One region of the Serratia sp. LSHTC3 genome, then DNA from elsewhere that is predicted to be linked to it. Evidence: predicted binding sites of a transcription regulator. Region 1 holds the regulator's gene; the other holds the start of a gene.
What was found. Region 1 encodes CRP, which controls carbon source genes, mostly activating them, when cyclic AMP is high. Its sites were predicted from a motif close to ATGTGANNNNNNTCACAT; they were not measured.
Positions count from the first base shown of each region.

Region 1 (3,541 bases):
CCTACAATCAGGTGCCGGGCACCTTCACCCCGTGGGAGCCGCTGCCGGCGCCGACCGACGTGCTGTTCTACGAGGGGCTGCACGGCGGCGTGGTTACTGAGCACCATGACGTGGCCAAACACGTCGATCTGCTGGTCGGCGTGGTGCCGATCGTCAACCTGGAGTGGATCCAGAAGCTGATCCGCGATACCGGCGAACGTGGCCACTCCCGCGAAGCGGTGATGGATTCGGTGGTGCGCTCGATGGAAGACTACATCAACTACATTACGCCGCAGTTCTCGCGCACCCACATCAACTTCCAGCGCGTGCCGACGGTGGACACCTCCAACCCGTTCGCCGCCAAGGCCATTCCCTCACTGGATGAAAGCTTCGTGGTGATCCACTTCCGCGGGCTGGACCAGATCGACTTCCCCTACTTGCTGGCGATGCTGCAGGGATCGTTTATCTCGCACATCAATACGTTAGTGGTGCCGGGCGGCAAAATGGGGCTGGCGATGGAGCTGATCATGGCGCCGCTGGTGCAACGGTTGCTGGAAGGCAAGAAGATCGAATAAATGCGTTGAGCGCGGCGCCGGCCGCGCTCCGCCTCGATTACGCCGGTTGGCGGATCTCGAAGCTGTGGGTTACCGTGGCGGCCTTGTTGAGCATCAGCGCCACCGAGCAGTATTTCTCCGCCGACAGGTTCACCGCACGTTCGACGATCTTGTCGGTCAGATCCTGGCCGGTCACGATGAAGTGCAGGTTGATATGGGTGAACAACCGCGGGGCTTCTTCGCGGCGCTCGGAGGTCAGCTTCACCTCGCAGTCGCGCACGTCGTTGCGCCCCTTTTGCAGGATGGATACCACGTCGATCGCGCTGCAGCCGCCCACCGACATCAGCACCATCTCCATCGGGCTGGGCGCTTTATCACCGGCGTTGCCGTCCATCAGCACCTGGTGGCCGGAGGCCGATTCCCCCAAAAACGTTAACCCTTCCACCCACTTAACTCTTGCCTGCATTCTGGTCACTCCGGTTGATTTCTTAAAATCAGAGTACGCTTTCGCATAGAAACAGGCAACGTAACCTGATGCTAATCATGCTGAAGCGAGACAACACGAGACACCCGCCTTACTCTGTGCTACAAACAGAGCCGCAATAAATCTTTCCGGGACACTGCATTTCAGGGAAACGCCCAGAGAAAGGCTCCTTTACCGGTATGTTAACAGAATGTAGCTTGCAGCGCTTACGGCAAGTTAATATGCTAGAGCGACAGCGTATTTTTATGACACGCCTCAAAACTTGCCGGTAGCCCTCGCTCATAACTGCGGCTACAGGCGGGTTTTACAGGGAACTCTGACCCCTGTGACACAAGGCAGCGATAACAACAGAGGATAACAGCGAATGGTTCTCGGCAAACCGCAAACAGACCCTACTCTCGAATGGTTCCTGTCTCATTGCCATATCCACAAATATCCATCGAAGAGTACGCTGATTCACCAAGGTGAAAAGGCCGAAACGCTTTACTACATCGTGAAAGGCTCCGTCGCGGTGCTGATCAAGGATGAAGAAGGTAAAGAGATGATCCTGTCCTACCTCAACCAGGGGGATTTCATCGGCGAGCTCGGATTGTTCGAAGAAGGCCAGGAGCGCAGCGCCTGGGTTCGCGCGAAAACCGCCTGTGAAGTGGCCGAAATTTCCTACAAGAAATTCCGCCAGCTGATCCAGGTGAACCCGGACATCCTGATGCGTCTGTCCGCCCAAATGGCGAGCCGCCTGCAGGTCACCTCCGAAAAAGTGGGCAACCTCGCCTTCCTGGACGTGACCGGCCGCATCGCGCAAACCCTGCTGAATCTGGCGAAGCAACCTGACGCCATGACTCACCCGGACGGCATGCAGATCAAGATCACCCGTCAGGAGATCGGCCAGATCGTCGGCTGCTCGCGTGAAACCGTTGGCCGTATTCTGAAAATGCTGGAAGATCAAAACCTGATTTCCGCCCACGGCAAAACCATTGTCGTCTACGGCACCCGTTAATCCCCGAAGAAACGGCGCAGTCTGCGCCGTTTTTTTATCTGCTCTCTGCCATGTGGCGCCGCCTGATCTACCACCCGGAAATCAACTACGCACTGCGACAAACGCTGGTGTTGTGTCTGCCGGTGCTGTTCGGCTTGTTAATAGGCCAGCTGCAGCTCGGCCTGATGTTCTCTCTGGTGCCCGCCTGCTGCAATATCGCCGGTCTGGACACGCCGCATAAGCGCTTCTTTAAACGGCTGATCGTCGGCGGCTCGCTGTTCGCCTTCAGCAGCGTGCTGCTGCAACAGGCACTGCTGTGGCACGTGCCGCTGCCGGCGCTGATGCTGGGCCTGGCGCTGCTGCTCGGCATCACCGGCGAAATCAGCCCGCTGCACGCCCGGCTGTTGCCGGCGGCGCTGGTGGCCGCCATTTTCGCCCTCAGCACGGCCGGCACGGTACCCCTCTGGCAGGCGCCGCTGCTGTACGCGATCGGCACCGTCTGGTACGGCTTATTCACCTGGTTCTGGTTCAAGCTGTGGAAAGAACAGCCAATGCGCGAGACGCTCAGCCAGCTCTATCTGGAGCTGGCTGACTATTTCGAAGCCAAATACTCGTTGCTGACCCAGCACACCGATCCGCAAACCGCGCTGCCGCCGCTGCTGGTGCGCCAACAAAAGGTGATGGATCTGATCAGCCTTTTATACCAACAGCTCAATTTCCTGCCGCACGCCAACAACCTCGAACAAAAGCGCCTGCAGCGCGCCTTTCAGGTGGCGATGGATCTGCAGGAGCACATCACCGTCAGCCTGCATCTGCCGGAGGAGGTGCAAAAACTGGTGGAGCAGAGCCAGGCCGAAGCGATCATTCGCCGCAACGCTCAGGTGATCGCCGGCCGGCTGCGCGTGGTGGCGCACGATATTCTCTACCATCAACATTCGAAGCGCTTCTCCATGAGCCACGAACTGGCGGCGCTGGAAAAAATGGCGGCGCAGCATCCCGATAACCCGGTCGGCCAGTTTTGTTATTACCACTTCAGCCGCATCGCTCGCCTGCTGCGCACCCAGCATCCGCTGTACCGCCGCGACCTGATGCCCGGCCAGCACCGCCTGCCGTTTTGGCCGGCGCTGGCCAGCTACCTGTCGTTCAAATCCACCGCCCTGCGCAACGCCGCGCGGCTGGGGGTGACGCTGGCGGTCGGCAGCAGCCTGGGTGCGGTTTTCAACCTGCCGAAGCCTTACTGGATCCTGCTCACCATCATGCTGGTGAGCCAAAACGGGTATAACGCCACCCGGGTGCGTATTCAGCACCGTGCGCTGGGCACGATTGCCGGGCTATTGCTGGCGGCCGGGCTGTTGCAGCTGCAGCTGCCGGAAGGAGAAACGCTGAGCATCATGCTGGTGATCACGCTGCTGGCCTACCTGGTTTCGCGCAAGAACTACGGGCTGTCGGTGATTGGCTTTACGGTCACGGCGGTTTACACCCTGCAGCTGCTGGCGCTGAACGGCTCGCATTTTCTGGTGCCGCGTCTGATCGATACGCTGATAGGCT
Region 1 covers NZ_JBXUNP010000007.1:23,074-26,614, forward strand. Annotated here, with positions in the region: gene AC2CGI_RS21465 (phosphoribulokinase) at 1-554, shown strand, start outside; gene AC2CGI_RS21470 (OsmC family protein) at 592-999, opposite strand; gene crp (cAMP-activated global transcriptional regulator CRP) at 1,382-2,014, shown strand; gene AC2CGI_RS21480 (YccS/YhfK family putative transporter) at 2,065-3,541, shown strand, end outside.

Region 2 (3,541 bases), on a different contig from region 1:
GAGAAGACCGACAGCTTCCTGTTCCACTACAACTTCCCTCCGTACTCCGTAGGCGAAACCGGCATGGTCGGTTCTCCTAAGCGTCGTGAAATCGGTCACGGTCGCCTGGCGAAACGCGGCGTATTGGCTATGATGCCTAAACCGGAAGATTTCCCGTACACGGTTCGCGTGGTGTCTGAAATCACCGAATCCAACGGTTCTTCTTCCATGGCTTCCGTGTGCGGCGCGTCTCTGGCGCTGATGGACGCTGGTGTGCCAATCAAGGCTGCCGTTGCGGGTATCGCGATGGGCCTGGTGAAAGAAGCCGACAACTACGTGGTTCTGTCCGACATTCTGGGTGACGAAGATCACCTGGGCGACATGGACTTCAAAGTGGCCGGTAGCCGCGACGGTATCACCGCGCTGCAGATGGACATCAAAATCGAAGGCATCACCCGCGAAATCATGCAGGTGGCTCTGAACCAGGCCAAGGGCGCGCGTCTGCACATCCTGGGCGTAATGGAACAGGCTATCAGCACCCCGCGCGGCGATATCTCCGAATTCGCACCGCGTATTCATACTATCCGCATCAACCCGGATAAAATCAAAGACGTGATCGGTAAGGGCGGTTCCGTTATCCGCGCGCTGACCGAAGAGACTGGCACTACCATCGAAATCGAAGATGATGGTACAGTTAAAATCGCTGCGACCGACGGTGAGAAAGCGAAATTCGCTATCCGTCGCATCGAAGAGATCACGGCAGAGATCGAAGTGGGCCGTATCTACCAGGGCAAAGTGACCCGTATCGTTGATTTCGGCGCATTCGTCGCTATCGGCGGTGGTAAAGAAGGTCTGGTGCACATTTCTCAGATCGCCGACAAGCGCGTTGAGAAAGTGACCGACTATCTGCAGATGGGTCAGGAAGTGCCGGTTAAGGTACTGGAAGTTGACCGTCAGGGCCGCGTGCGTCTGAGCATCAAAGAAGCGATGGCGCCGGAAGCAGGTTCACCTGCGCCTGAAGCAGAATAACTGTATAGATAGTTTTACAGCTCCCCACCACGGGGTTGGGGGCTGTTCGTATCGCGCGGGTAGGATGCCCGCGTTTTAGCAAACGGAGGACAGGACGTTCATCCAATGTTTGTCTTCGGGAGTGGGAAATGAAGCCTTTCTTGCGCTGGTGTTACGTTGCGACAGCACTCATGCTGGCAGGATGCAGCAACCATGATTGGCGTAAAGACGAAGTTTTGGCAATCCCGTTGCAGCCTACGTTGCAGCAGGAAGTGATCCTGGCGCGCATGGAACAAATTCTTGCCAGCCGGGCACTGACGGATGACGAACGCGCACAGCTTTTATATGAGCGCGGTGTGCTGTATGATAGCCTCGGGTTACGTGCATTAGCGCGCAATGATTTCTCGCAGGCGCTGGCGATACGTCCCGACATGCCGGAAGTTTTCAACTACCTGGGCATTTACTTAACGCAGGCAGGCAATTTTGATGCTGCCTATGAAGCGTTTGATTCTGTACTAGAGCTTGATCCAACTTACAATTACGCGCGTTTAAACCGGGGCATCGCACTGTATTATGGCGGCCGCTTCCCGTTGGCGCAGGATGATCTGCAGGCGTTTTATCAAGACGACCCAAACGATCCCTTCCGTTCGTTATGGCTGTATCTGGTGGAGCGAGAAATCGATCCCAAGAAGGCCGAGGTAGCGCTTCAGCAGCGCTATGACAAAGCGGACAGAGGGCAATGGGGATGGAATATTGTCGAATTCTACCTGGGCAAGATCAGCGAAAAAACGCTGATGGAACGCCTCAAGGCAGATGCAACGGATAACACTTCGCTCGCTGAGCATCTCAGTGAAACTGACTTCTATTTGGGTAAACACTACCTGAGTCTGGGGGACAAGGACACCGCTTCGGCGCTGTTCAAACTGACGGTGTCTAACAACGTTCACAACTTCGTTGAGCACCGCTATGCATTGTTGGAATTGGCGCTTTTGGGCCAAGAGCAAGACGACCTATCGGAATCGGACCAGCAATAGCTGACGAACACCTATCAGCCTGATGAACATTGGTTTTTAACCAAAGTTATCGCCTTCACGGGCGAGGGCTTTTTTGTTCGTTTTATAATCTAATTTGAGCCGGTTCACACTTTTCAATGAAAATGACTGAAAATTTTCTCGACGAGTTATGTAGACTGGCTGCCATTATTAATGAGGCACGTGTACATGACGACTGAGTTTGAAACCTCTTTTGCCGATCTGGGGCTGTCTGCTCCAATCATTTCCGCCCTGAACGATCTGGGCTATGAAAAACCATCTCCGATCCAGGCTGAGTGTATTCCTCACCTGTTGAACGGCCGCGACGTGCTGGGCATGGCGCAGACCGGTAGTGGTAAAACTGCAGCGTTCTCGCTGCCGCTGCTGCACAACCTGCAGGCAGACCTGAAAGCACCTCAGATCCTGGTGCTGGCGCCGACCCGCGAACTGGCGGTTCAGGTTGCTGAAGCGATGACCGATTTCTCCAAACACATGAACGGCGTCAACGTGGTAGCCCTGTACGGCGGCCAGCGTTACGACGTGCAGCTGCGCGCTCTGCGCCAGGGCCCGCAAATCGTTGTGGGTACCCCAGGCCGTCTGCTGGACCACCTGAAGCGCGGCACCCTGAACCTCTCCAATCTGAGCGGTTTGGTGCTGGATGAAGCCGACGAAATGCTGCGCATGGGCTTTATCGAAGACGTAGAAACCATCATGGCTGAGATCCCGGCTGAACATCAGACCGCGCTGTTCTCCGCCACCATGCCGGAAGCGATCCGTCGCATCACCCGCCGCTTCATGAAAGAGCCGCAGGAAGTGCGCATCCAATCCAGCGTCACCACCCGTCCGGACATCAGCCAGAGCTACTGGTCGGTCTACGGCATGCGTAAAAACGAAGCGCTGGTGCGTTTCCTGGAAGCCGAAGACTTTGACGCGGCGATCATCTTCGTCCGTACCAAGAACGCGACCCTGGAAGTGGCCGAAGCGCTGGAGCGCAGCGGTTACAGCAGCGCCGCGCTGAACGGCGACATGAACCAGGCGCTGCGTGAGCAGACTCTGGAGCGTCTGAAAGACGGTCGTCTGGATATCCTGATCGCGACCGACGTTGCGGCCCGTGGCCTGGACGTTGAGCGCATCAGCCTGGTTGTCAACTACGACATCCCGATGGACTCCGAGTCTTACGTTCACCGTATCGGCCGTACCGGTCGTGCGGGCCGCGCTGGCCGCGCGCTGCTGTTCGTGGAAAACCGCGAACGCCGCCTGCTGCGCAACATCGAACGCACCATGAAGCTGACCATCCCGGAAGTGGAACTGCCGAACGCAGAACTGCTGGGCGAGCGTCGTCTGGCCAAGTTCGCCGCGAAAGTTCAGCAGCAGCTGGAAAGCAGCGATCTGGACCTGTATCGCGCACTGCTGACCAAACTGCAACCGGAAGAAGAGCTGGATATGGAAACTCTGGCCGCAGCGCTGCTGAAAATGGCACAGGGCGAACGTCCGCTGATCCTGCCGCCGGATCCGGTCTTCAA
Region 2 covers NZ_JBXUNP010000003.1:161,254-164,794, forward strand. Annotated here, with positions in the region: gene pnp (polyribonucleotide nucleotidyltransferase) at 1-1,008, shown strand, start outside; gene nlpI (lipoprotein NlpI) at 1,137-2,021, shown strand; gene yrbN (protein YrbN) at 2,144-2,218, shown strand; gene AC2CGI_RS13645 (DEAD/DEAH family ATP-dependent RNA helicase) at 2,208-3,541, shown strand, end outside.
Region 2: a site for CRP is predicted at 2,114-2,131, ahead of yrbN (protein YrbN). Genes of this name have one in related genera too.